2 regions of the Melaminivora jejuensis genome follow, and region 2 is predicted to be linked to the other one. Evidence: riboswitches for the same ligand, from Rfam matches in the RefSeq annotation. Region 2 holds a riboswitch; the other holds the start of a gene.
The links. Region 2 has a riboswitch for cobalamin ahead of IDM45_RS06220 (TonB-dependent receptor domain-containing protein). Riboswitches for the same ligand answer to the same signal wherever they lie in the genome.
Positions count from the first base shown of each region.

Region 1 (3,877 bases), 490 kb from region 2:
TGGCGCACAGCAGCAGCGCCAGGCCGAGCCAGAAGGCGCCGCGCTGGCGCCACGACAGCAGGCCTTCGTAGCTGGCGCCGCGCATCCAGCGCGCCAGTGAGGCCAGCCAGGCGTGCAAGGCCGCCGCCACGCCCCACCAGGCGGAAAAGCCCAGCAGGAAGTAGCTGCCATCGGCCAGCCAGGCGCCCAGCCGGCCCAGCCAGTTGGCCGTGGCAGCGCCGGTGCCGGTGGTGGACCAGGCCGCATCTTCGGGGAGTAACTGAGCAGCGCCAGCAGCCAGACCAGCAGCGCCAGCAGCGCCAGCACCAGGATCAGCTCGTGGCTGAAGCGCGCCACACCACTGCGCAGCGCACTCTGGGGCGGTGGCGCTCCGTTCAGGGTATTGAAGGAGTAAGTCATACAGAAAAACCAGCGCGCAAGCTTACCCCATGACCCGCGCCGGGACAGGGGCCGCAGGGGCATCCCTACAATGATCCGCCGCCGCGCCGGGGCCGCCCGCCGCGCCGGGGCCGCCCGCCGCGCCCTCACCGACCGTTGCGGCACTCTTGCCCGCCCAACCCCGACACTTTGACGAACCCCATGTCCAACACCCCCACCCAGCACGCCAAAGTCCTGATCCTCGGCTCCGGCCCCGCCGGCTACACCGCCGCCGTCTATGCCGCCCGCGCTAACCTGAAACCCTTGCTCGTCACCGGCATGGCCCAGGGCGGCCAACTCATGACCACCACCGACGTGGACAACTGGCCCGCCGACCCGCTGGGCGTGCAGGGGCCGGATCTGATGCAGCGCTTCCTGCAGCACGCCGAGCGCTTCCAGACGCAGATCGTGTTCGACCACATCAGCGCCGTCGATCTGAGCCAGCGCCCCTTCACCCTGACCGGCGACATGGGCCAGTACACCTGCGACGCGCTGATCATCGCCACCGGCGCCTCGGCCAGGTACCTGGGCCTGCCGTCCGAGGAGGCCTTCATGGGCCGGGGCGTGTCAGCCTGCGCCACCTGCGACGGTTTTTTCTACCGCGAGCAGGATGTCTGCGTGGTCGGCGGCGGCAACACTGCCGTGGAGGAAGCCCTGTACCTGTCCAACATCGCGCGCAAGGTCACGTTGATCCACCGGCGCGACAAGTTCCGCGCCGAGCCCATCCTGATCGACAAGCTCCATGAGAAGGTCGCCGAGGGCAAGATCGAGCTGAAGACGCATTTCACGCTCGACGAGGTGCTGGGCGACGACTCGGGCGTCACCGGCGTGCGCGTCAAGAGTACCGAGGACGGTCATACCGAGGACTTGCCGCTGCAGGGCTGCTTCATCGCCATCGGCCACTCGCCCAACACCGACATCTTCCAGGGCCAGCTGGACATGGCAGGCGGCTACATCAACACCCAGGGCGGGCACCAGGGCTTTGCCACCCAGACCAGCGTGCCCGGCGTATTCGCTGCCGGCGACGTGCAGGACTACACCTACCGCCAGGCGATTACCAGCGCCGGCACGGGCTGCATGGCGGCGCTGGATGCGCAGCGCTTCCTGGAGCAGCAGGACTGACGAAAGAGCGGCAGGCGCAGGCAACGCTGCTGCCGGCGCCCTGTGCCACAATCGCGCCCGCCGCCCGCCCGGGCCTTTTCCATCCACCCGGCGGCGGCGCTCTCACCAGGTGCCCGGCCTGCCGCTCTTGCGGCCTGCAGGGTTCAACGGGAAGCAGGTGCGCGGCGCCTCCTGCAGCAAGAATTTTCTGCAGCAAAGCCGCAATTCCTGCGCTGCCCCCGCAACGGTCAGCGGAAACCAAGCCTCGCCCGCCGCCATGCCCTCGGCATGGCTGGCCGCCACTGCGCCATGCGGCGCGGGAAGGCGCGAGGCCTGGTGCGCCAAGCGCACCGTCCGCAAGCCCGGATACCGGCCTGCGTGAGCATGTAGCGGCGGCTGCGGGCGAGCAGCGGGCCGGACACACGCTGCCCCCTGGCCGCGCCCTGCCCCGCGCGGCAGCGTCCGCCCCCTGATTCCTGCCTCGGCGCCTTTCCAACAGTCGAGCGTGGTCTGCGGGCGAGCAGACCCAGCGGATCAGGGAGTTGCGTTCCATGCCATCCATCCTTCCATCCCGCCGGCCCAGCCTCGTGCGCCCCTGGCGGGCCTGCCTGCTGGCCGGCTGCAGCCTGTGGGGCGCAGCAAACGCGCAGACGGGCAGCGCAGCAGCAGCGCCCACCCAGGGCGCACTGCCGGCGGTGCAGGTCACCAGCCAGCAGAGCATTTCCACCGCCACGCGCCTGGAGGCCGACCCGCTGCGCCTGCCCTTTGCCGCCACCGTGGTCGAGCGCGCGCAGATGGACGCCGCCGGCGCCATCACGCTGGAGGACGAGCTGCGCAGCGTGCCTGGCCTGCAGCACGGCACCCAGGGCAATTACTACACACGCTTCGAGACGCGCGGCCTGCGCGACACGCAGGACGTGCTGGTGCTGATCGACGGCGTGCCGCTGCGCCTGCTGCAGGGCAACGCCGACGTGACCCTGGTTGCCCCCGAACTGGTCGATCGCATCGAATTCATCAAAGGCCCGGCCTCGGCGCTGTACGGCAAGAACGCCATCGGCGGCGTCGTGCAGTTCTTCCTCAAGCCCGAGCAGGCCGGCGGCGAGGCTACGGCTACGCTGGGCCGCTTCGGCCGCACCGACGCTAGCTTGCGCCAGCGCTGGGACTTCGAGCGCGGCAATCTGTTTGTCGGCCTGGCCAGCAACCACTGGGACGGCTTCCAGCGCGGCGCCGGGCGCACCCAGCAGGCAGCGGTGCTCTCGGGCGACTGGGCGCTCACCCCGCAGTGGGTCACCGGCGCGCAGTATTTCGACAGCGACGTGAATGCCTACCGCGGCTCCATCGTGCCGCTGCAAGGTGGCCGGCCCATGTTCGGCATCGGCTGGCGCGACAACTACGGCATCGACGGCTCGCGCGTGACCGGACACTACCAGTCGCTGTCGTGGAAGAACAGGATCGAGTGGGGCCAGGGCCTGAGCCTGCGCCACCTCAGCAGCATCACGCGCTACGACCGGCTGTTCGCCGGCGGCATCACTATCGTGCCGCCGCCGGCCGCCGTCAGCAAAGGCTATTCCGAGACGCAGACCGACGACAGCGGCGTGTTCCATGACCTGTCGCTGGCCCACCTGTCGGCTGGCAAGCACTGGAGCAACGAGCTGCAGATCGGCCTGAACCTGGAGCGCGGCTGGCAGGATCAGGCCTCGCCTGCCTTCAGCAACGCGCCCACCTACCGTGGCCCCGACTACGACACGCCGGTGAGCAATATCGGCAACGACCCGCGCGGCATCCGTGGCCGCGTGACCGGCTCGCGCTTTGACCAGGAAGTGCGCAGCATCTACATGCAGGATCGCCTGGAATGGGGCGATGCCGGCCTGACGCTGGGCCTGCGGCGCGACCACTTCACGCAGCGCCTGGCACGCTCGGACACGTCCGTGCAGTCCTACCAGAGCGCCAGCCGCAACAGCCCGCGCATTGCCGCCGACTGGCTGTGGCTGCGCGGCGCAGCCGGCGAGCATGTGCTGTTTGCCAACTGGACTGAGGGCTTTCGCCCGCAGGCCGTGGCGCTGAATACGCGCGACGGCATCGTCATGCCCAACATCCTGCGTCCCGAGCGCACGCGCAGCCGGGAGATCGGGCTCAAGGGCCGGGCGCTCGATGCGTCCTGGGCCTACCAGGTCAGCGTGTTCGAGGCGCGCAAGATCGACGGCCAGCGCTACTACCGCAACGGCCCCGACTCGTTCATCTCGACCAATGCCACCTCGCGCGTACACGGCCTGGAGGCGCAGGCGCAGTGGCGGCTCTCGCCGCGCTGGAGCGGCTGGGCCCACTACACCTGGCAGGACGCGCGCCTGAGCGACTTCCA
Region 1 covers NZ_JACWIJ010000002.1:1,776,119-1,779,995, forward strand. The annotation lists gene IDM45_RS08495 (DNA translocase FtsK) at 1-412, opposite strand, end outside; gene trxB (thioredoxin-disulfide reductase) at 580-1,539, shown strand; cobalamin riboswitch at 1,630-1,909, shown strand; gene IDM45_RS08505 (TonB-dependent siderophore receptor) at 2,070-3,877, shown strand, end outside.
Region 1: another riboswitch for cobalamin. It lies ahead of IDM45_RS08505 (TonB-dependent siderophore receptor); the one in region 2 lies ahead of IDM45_RS06220 (TonB-dependent receptor domain-containing protein).

Region 2 (3,877 bases):
CAGTCGGACATGCTGTGCCGGCTGGGGGGCGATGAATTCGTGGTCTATCTGCACGACGCAGATCGGAAGGTGGCTGAAGCGGTGGCCCGCCGGATGCTTGATGAAATGGCGCATCCTTTTACTCTGGAGGGAATGAATTTTTCCATCCAGGGCAGCATGGGAATAGCCCTGTACCCTCATGATGGGCTGACGCTGGATGATCTGATCAAACACGCCGACTCAGCCATGTACCGGGTCAAGGAGCGGGGCCGGGGCCACTACAGCTTCTACCGCCCCCAGATGAGTGCCGATCTGTTGCCGCGCATGAAGATGGAGCACGCCATGCGTCTGGCTCTCGGCCTGGGGCACATGGAGGTTCACTATCAGCCCCAGGTCGAATTCGCTACCGGGCGCATCGTAGGCATGGAAGCGCTGCTGCGCTGGCGAGATCCGGAATTGGGGTCGGTACCACCAGCAGTTTTCATCCCACTGGCAGAAGAAAGTGGCTATATCGTCACCCTGGGCGCCTGGGTGATGGAGCAGGCGATCAAGGAGGCTGCGCACTGGCATGTCAGCGGGACGCCCATGGTGGTTTCCGTCAACGTCTCGGCCCTGGAGTTCCGCCAGCCCGGTCTGGTCGAGCGGATTTCCGGCTTGCTGGCCCAGCATGGCCTGCCTGCCGCTATGTTGGAGTTGGAGTTGACGGAAAGCGTGCTGCTGCAGGATGCGCAGGAGATGGAGCAGCTCCTGGGAACGCTGGCCCAGTTGGGCATAGGGCTTTCCATCGATGATTTCGGTACCGGCTACTCCAGCCTGGCGTATCTCAAGAAGCTGTCCATCCACCGCCTGAAGATAGACAAGTCGTTTGTCGATGGCTTGCCGCTGCATGAGCGTGACCAGGCCATTGTGCAGGCCATCGTCAGCATGGGGCGCGCCCTGGGCATTGCCACGGTGGCTGAAGGCGTCGAGACAGCAGCCCAGCGCGATGCGCTGCAAGCCATGGGCTGCGACTTCTATCAGGGGTATCTGTGTGCGCCGGCGCTGCCGGTGCCGCAATTGCGAACTCTGGTGGGGCGGGCCGGCCAGGCTCGGCAAGAGGTGTCTGCAAGTGCCACCGAGCCGTCATCCTGAACCGAGGGTTCAGGGGGGCAAGGGCAGCGTGGCATTGGGTTCATCTGACGCGAGATGATCACGCCTGCCAGGCGATGTACCAAGCCCGGGCTCATATGAGCATTGGTTCAAGGAACTATAAAGCCCGGCAGCACCGCAGACGAGTCCATTGTAAGCCCGCCTGTGCCCTTTGGGCGCTGTGCTGGCCAATGTTTACAAAGCTGCTGGCATCTGTTCGTCCAGAGCTTCATCCAGTCGCTCGATGAGCTGGCCCAGGCGCTCGTTGGCGTATGCGTCGTCGGCGTATGTGTCGGCAGTGGGCTGCACCTCGGCGGAGGCGCCCTCGTACTCGGCACGGGCCTGGGCGGTCACTGCGGCCACCACATCGCGGTCGGCGATCTCGAAGGCCAGATTCAAGGCCACCAGCACGGCGATGCGCTCGCGGGCGCGCACCTTGCCCGTGTCGCGGATGCGTGTCATGGCCGTATCCACGCGCTCCACTGCTTCCAGCAGACGCGCTTCCTGCCCCTCGGCGCAGGCCAGCAGATAGCTCTGCTGCAGTATCTGAACTTCGATCTGTTTCATGGGGTGTCGTCGTCCATGGCTGGCTGGTTGGCCGGCAGGCGGTCGAGCAGCGCATCGACACGCGCACGGGCAGCCTGGAGCCGGGATTTGAGGGAATCGCGCTCCTGGGCGAGCGCCAAGACCTCCTGCGTCAGCAGGGTATTGGCGTGCTTGATCTGCTCGTGCTGCTGCAGCAGCCGCTCCACGCGTTCGGCAAGCTGGTCAATCGGAGAGGGGGCTGGCATAGGGGTGCGATTGTAGATAGTGCCGGGGCGATGCTGCACCTGCACATAAAATCGCCCCGTTGGTGCTCGCTGCATGGTTCACATGCCGCAGTTCAACGGGAAGCAGGGAGGGGCTCTTCAGCGCGAAGAAACATGTCCCGGGCCTGCGCTGCCCCCGCAACGGTCAGCGAACGAGCCGCACGCCGGCTCCCCTTTCACGCACGAAGCCACTGGGCGCCTTGAACAAGCGCCTGGGAAGGCGCCTGGAAGGCGTGTCGCCAGCCCGGATACCGGCCAACAAGGAGGCTGCGCCGTGCCCGCTGGGCAGGCGCAGCCATGTCACCCACTGCTGGCGGGGAAGCTGGCACGGGTTTGTTGCTTCTTTTGTCCTTCCATGTCGATTACCCTGTCTAGCGCCCGTCTGGCTGCCATTGGCGCCGGCGCGCCCCTGCGTCTGAGCGCTTTGGCCCTGGCATCTTTGAACCTGTGCGCCGCCCAGGCGCAGGACGCCACGCTGCTGGCGCAGAACCTGCACGCGCCAACGATGAACGAAATCGTGGTCACGGCCAATCGGGTGGCCCAGCCGCTGACCGATGTGCTGGCCGATGTGACCATCGTCGATCGCCAGACCATAGAGAGCAGCGGCGCTGCGGCGCTGGCCGATGTGCTGGCGCGCCTGCCCGGCATCGAGCTGTCGCGCAACGGCGGCCCCGGCACGGTCACCAGCCTGTTCCTGCGCGGTGCGGAGACGCGCTTCACCGCCGTCTATGTCGATGGTGTGCGGGTTGACTCGCAGGCCGGCAGCGGCGGCGCGACCTGGGAGGCCCTGCCGCTGTCGCTGATCGACCGCATTGAGGTGCTGCGCGGGCCGGCAGCGGCCATCTATGGCTCGGACGCCGTGGCTGGGGTGATCCAGATCTTCACCAAGAAGGGCGAGGCCGGCGTGGCGCCCTACGTGGGCATTGGCCTGGGCACGTACCGTACCTGGCGCACCGAGGCCGGCGTAAGCGGCGCCAGCGGCACGCTGGACTATGCCCTGGGCCTGACGCGCGAGGGCAGCCGGGGCTTCAGCGCCAAGACCGACGCCAAGAGCAACCCTGACCGCGACGGCTACCACCAAAGCGCCGTCAATGGCCGGCTGGGCTGGCAGATCAACGCCGCGCACCGCCTGGAAGGCACGCTGCTGCACAACGAGTCCAACAGCGGCTACGACACCAGCCAGGAAGATGACCGCAGCCTGCACCGTATCCAGACGCTGGGCGCGCACTGGCAGGCGCAATGGAGCGAGGGTTACAAGACCCGCCTGTCCGTGACCGAATCCCGGGATCGCTACGAGACCCGGCCCTCGCCCTACCTGACCAACACCCAGTTGCGCGGCTACCTGCTGCACAACGAGTGGCGCCTGGGCGAGCACCAGTTCACCGCAGCGCTGGAGCGGCGCGAAGACCACCTGGACAACGCCCCTATCGACCGCGACCGCTCGCAAAATGCCCTGGCCCTGGGCTGGGGCCTGCGCGCCGGGGCGCACACGCTGCAGCTCAACGCCCGCCACGACCGCGACAGCGAGTTCGGCGGCAAGAGCACCGGCAGCGCCGCCTATGGCTACGAATTCGCCCCCAACTGGCGCGCCACTGCATCGATGGGCACGGCCTTTCGCGCGCCCACGCTGTACCAGCGCTTCAGCATGTACGGCGACGCCAGCCTGACCCCCGAGACGGCACGCAACGTCGAGCTGGGCCTGAAATGGCTCCAGGGTGCCAGCAGCTTCTCGGCCACCGTGTACCGCAACAACGTCAGTAACCTGATCACCTTCGTCAGCGGCCCCGGCCCTTGCCCGGGTGGCAGCGGCCCCTACCCGGGCTGCTACGACAGCATCGGCAAGGCACGCTACCAGGGCCTGACCCTGGCCGGCTCGCACCAGTTGGCCGGCGTGCGCCTGCACGGCTCCATCGATTTGCAGAACCCCAAGAACCTGGACACTGGCAAGCAGCTGCAGCGCC
Region 2 covers NZ_JACWIJ010000002.1:1,288,920-1,292,796, reverse strand. The annotation lists partial or broken gene IDM45_RS18245 (putative bifunctional diguanylate cyclase/phosphodiesterase) at 1-1,110, shown strand, start outside; gene IDM45_RS06230 (cell division protein ZapA) at 1,303-1,674, opposite strand; gene IDM45_RS06225 (DUF904 domain-containing protein) at 1,671-1,898, opposite strand; cobalamin riboswitch at 1,942-2,190, shown strand; gene IDM45_RS06220 (TonB-dependent receptor domain-containing protein) at 2,272-3,877, shown strand, end outside.